DNA from 2 places in the Streptomyces kryoterrae genome. Region 1 is predicted to be linked to the other one. Evidence: riboswitches for the same ligand, from Rfam matches in the RefSeq annotation. Region 1 holds a riboswitch; the other holds the start of a gene.
What was found. Region 1 has a riboswitch for cyclic di-AMP ahead of ACW4TU_RS16325 (C40 family peptidase). Riboswitches for the same ligand answer to the same signal wherever they lie in the genome.
Positions count from the first base shown of each region.

Region 2: another riboswitch for cyclic di-AMP. It lies ahead of ACW4TU_RS05840 (M23 family metallopeptidase); the one in region 1 lies ahead of ACW4TU_RS16325 (C40 family peptidase).

Region 1 covers NZ_CM133358.1:3,845,366-3,847,559, reverse strand. Annotated here, with positions in the region: gene ACW4TU_RS16325 (C40 family peptidase) at 1-1,174, opposite strand, end outside; cyclic di-AMP (ydaO/yuaA leader) riboswitch at 1,183-1,357, opposite strand; gene pcrA (DNA helicase PcrA) at 1,652-2,194, shown strand, end outside.
Region 2 covers NZ_CM133358.1:1,426,525-1,428,718, reverse strand. Annotated here, with positions in the region: gene ACW4TU_RS05845 (alpha-galactosidase) at 1-764, shown strand, start outside; cyclic di-AMP (ydaO/yuaA leader) riboswitch at 1,048-1,227, shown strand; gene ACW4TU_RS05840 (M23 family metallopeptidase) at 1,231-2,194, shown strand, end outside.

The sequences.
Region 1 (2,194 bases):
TCGACTCGCCGTCGTAGAAGATCGACTCCTCACGGACGTACGCACCCGGTTTCGGGGCGTGGATCATCATGCCGTTGCCGATGTACAGGCCGACGCGGCTGATGTCGTCGCAGAAGAAGACCAGGTCACCGGGCTGGATATGGGAGAAGGAGACCGTCGTGCCCGCGTTCGCCTGGTCGTAGGTGGTGCGCGGGAGGGTCACTCCGGCGGCCCGCCAGGCGGCCTGGGTGAGGCTGGAGCAGTCGTACGAGTCCGGACCCGTCGCACCCCAGACATACGGCTTGCCGACCTGTGCGCGTGCGAAGGTCAGGGCCTTCTCGGCCTTGGTGGCGTACGAGGAGTCGGGGACTGTCGTCGTCGACGTGCCCGAGGCGCTGCTGCCTGTCGGCCGCTGCGTGGTCGCTGCTGCTTCCGGCTGGCGTCGCTGCTCCGCCGCCTGTCGCTGTTCGGCGAGTTCCTGTGCCTGGCGGAGGGCCTTGGCCTGCTTCTCCCGTTCGATCGCCGCGAGTCGCAGCCTCTCCTCGGCGGTGAGGCGGGAGAGCAGCCGGCGGGCCTGCACGAGCTTCGTCTGGACGGCGGTCTTGGTCGTCTGCAGTTCGTCCTGGGACTCCGTGAGCGACTCGAGGCTCACGGTGGCCTCCCGGTGTTTCCGCGTCGTCTCGGCCTGCTGCGTGGTGTAGTCGTCGACAGCGTCCTTCTGGCGGGCGGTCAGGCGGTCCATCGGCTGGTTCTGGTCGAAGTGGTCCTGCGGGTCGTCCGCGAGCAGGAACGTCGTGGTCGTGTCGGGGGTGACGGATCCGGTGCGGTACCGGGCAGTGGCGAAGGAACCCAGCTCCGCGCGCGCGTCGTTGAGCTTCTGGGTGCGCCGGGCCACGTTGTCCAACAGGGCGTCGACGCGCCCCTGCTGCTTGGAGGTCGTCTCCTTGGCGGCGTTGTACTCGTCGGTGGCCGTCTCGGCCTGGCGGTACAGGTCGCCGATCTTCGCCTCGACCTCCTCCATGCTCGGCTTGTCGTCGGAGGAAGGCGTCGGGGGTGTGGCGGGCGCCGTGGGTGCGGCGTCGGCGGTCTGGGACAGCAGGGCAACGGAGGTCAGGGCCGCCGTGGCGAGGGCGGGGGTCCGTGTGCCTGCCGCGCGCGTTCCCGTAGGACGCGACTTGCGGTGCGACGACGCCAAGGGAGGCGACTCCTTCCACGTTCCGCCTACCGGGTTAGCTGTCGGGTTCGGGCGGGTGGTTCGGAAGGATTGCCCTACGGTCCGTGCCCTGGACGGCGGTCGGACCGATTCACCCCAGGTTTTCGGTGGGTCCCCGGCTCCTGCCGCCCAGGGCGGCACGATCGGACTCGGCGGAGGCCGCGCGGCCCGGCGATGTTCGCCGGTGGGGGTCGAGCGGCCTTACGGCACGCTAACCAACAGGTGTGGCTCCTGTGAAGGTTGATGACCGCTATGCCCGATACGTATGTGTGACCTCGGTCCTAGACATGGCTCTATGTGATCAATCAGAAGGAGTCTGATGTGTTAGCTGGTGAATTGTGGATTGCACCCCGTTTCATGACCACTGTCCGTGCGGACCCGGTCGTCCGGTGCGGATTCCGGGGGATGTTTTCGGGGTGGGGGCGGGCTGTCAGTGGGGAGGCCTAGACTCGGAGAGCGATGAGCAACCTCTTTGACGACAGCTTCCTGGCGGACCTCCAGGGCCCTCGGGCCCACGAGGAGGAGCCCCCGCCGCCGCCCGAGGACGAGCATGAGCCGGAACCCTTTCCGGACGACCTGTTCGGCGGGAAGTTCGACGCGCCGCCGGACCGGGACGCGTACTACCGCGGCGGCGCCCCGCGCCCGGTGGTGGACCCGGCCGCGCTCCTGGACGGGCTGAACGAGAACCAGCGCGCGGCCGTCGTGCACGCCGACACCCCTCTGCTCATCGTGGCGGGCGCCGGCTCCGGCAAGACACGTGTGCTCACCCACCGCATCGCGTATCTGCTCGGCGAGCGGGGCGTCCACCCCGGCCAGATCCTCGCGATCACCTTCACCAACAAGGCCGCCGGCGAGATGAAGGAGCGCGTCGAGCATCTCGTCGGCCCGCGCGCGAACGCGATGTGGGTGATGACGTTCCACAGCGCGTGCGTGCGGATTCTCCGGCGGGAGAGCAAGAGACTCGGTTTCACCTCCTCCTTCTCCATCTACGACGCCGCCGAC
Region 2 (2,194 bases), 2.4 Mb from region 1:
CCCCGATCGACTATGTGAAGTGGGACTTCAACCGCTGCTTCACCGACGCCGGCTGGCCCGGCGAGGACTACCCGCAGCGCCTGTGGGTCGACCACGTGCACGGGCTGTACGCCCTGCTGGACCGGCTGCGGGCCGCGCACCCGAACGTCGCCTTCGAGTCCTGCTCGGGCGGCGGCGGCCGGATCGACCTCGGTGTCCTCGCCCGTACGGACCAGGTGTGGACGTCCGACAACACCGACCCGCTGGACCGCCTCGCCATCCAGGAGGGCTTCAGCCAGATCCATCCGGCGCGGGTCATGGCCGCCTGGGTCACGGACAGCCCGAACACCCAGCTCAACGGCCGGGTCAGCTCGTTGCGGTTCCGGTTCGTGAGCGCGATGGCCGGGGTGCTCGGTGTCGGCGGCGACCTCACGGACTGGACGGAGGAGGAGCTGACCGAGGCCGGCGAGTGGGTGGGGATCTACAAGGAGATCCGGCCCGTCGTGCAGCGCGGCGACCTCTACCGGCTGCGGCGGCCGACCGGCGGGCTGAGCGCGGTGCAGTACGTGCTCGGGGGCGAGACCGTCGTCCTCGCCTGGCTCCAGGCGCAGCATCACGGAGAGCCGGTGCCGGCGCTGCGGTTGCGCGGACTCGACCCGTCGGCGACGTATGAATGCCGCGAAACGGGAGAAGTTCATCGGGGTGCCGTGCTCCTGCATCGCGGTCTGCGGACCGGATTGAAGGGCGACCTCGATGCGGCAGTTTTCCGGCTGCGTCGCATCTGACGCTTCTGTCCGTTATGGCGCCTTCATTCCAACTCGCCGGGAAATGGGGGTTGCTGTGAATCGGGCGCGTGAGCAGCGTCATATCCGTGACCCTGAGTCGCCGTCATGTTCACGTAATTTCGGCGTGTTTCAAGGGAGTTCCAGGGGCTGAAGGATCCGGAATTCACGGACAGTGACCGGGAATTCTGGGGAGGATCACAGGAAATCCGTACACAGGGAACGTGAGGCTTGTTCCGGTGCGTCCTGGTCGCTTACGTTCGCCACCAATCCGGACGGACGCCCAATCCTGCCGCCGCCCGGAGCCCGCATCGAACATCCGGGAACGGCAGGAGCGGGGGACCCACAGGTAGAACGCCTGTTCCGGTCTCTGGAACAGGCTTGGGGTTAAGTCACGTTCAGGCGTGGCCGGACATCTCCAGTCCGCACCCGACAGCTCACCCCGCAGGCGACGGAGAAGGAATTCGCCATGCCCGCGAAGGGTAAGCACCGCCGTCCGAAGACCCAGCGATTCACCCGTTCGATAGCCGTCGCCGGAACCGGCGGAGCGGCTCTCGCCCTGCCGCTCCTGGGAGCCACCGGCGCCCACGCGGCCACGGCTGAGTCCGCGACCCAGTCGTTGTCGTCGCTTTCGGAATCCGCCAAATCCGTAACGGCGAATTCCGTTTCCGCGAAGACGGTAAAGGCCGAAAAGGCCGCCGCTTCCGCAGGCAAGAAGGCGAGCGTCAGGACCTACGCGGTCCAGGCCGGCGACTATCTCTCGAAGATCGCCCAGGAGCAGAGCGTCAGCGGTGGCTGGCAGAAGCTCTACTCGGACAACCGCACCGCCATCGGCGCCGACCCGAGCCTGATCCACCCCGGTCTGAAGCTGACGATCGGCAAGAAGGCCGCGTCCGTCTCTTCGCCTTCCTCGTCCTCCTCGTCCTCCTCTTCCTCGTCGAAGTCCGCGCGGACGGAGGCGGCCAAGCCGGCCGCCGCGAGCGCGACGACCGAGACCTCGACGACGACCGAGGCAGCCGACACAAGCAGCTCCAGCAGCGCCAGTGGTTTCACCCTCCCCGTGTCCGGTGCCACCATCGGCACCGGTTACCGCGTGGCGGGCAGCATGTGGTCCAGCGGTTACCACACGGGCGTCGACTTCGTCGTCCCGACCGGCACCTCCCTCAAGGCCGTCGGCGCCGGCACCGTCGTCTCCGCCGGCTGGGGCGGCGCGTACGGCAACCAGGTCGTCATCCAGCTCGCCGACGGCTACTACGCCCAGTACGCGCACCTCTCCCAGCTCTCCGTCTCGGCAGGCCAGAGCGTGACGGAGGGTCAGCAGATCGGCCTCTCCGGTGCCACCGGCAACGTGACCGGACCGCACCTGCACTTCGAGATCCGGACCACCCCGGACTACGGCTCCGACGTGGACCCGGTCGCGTACCTCCGCTCGA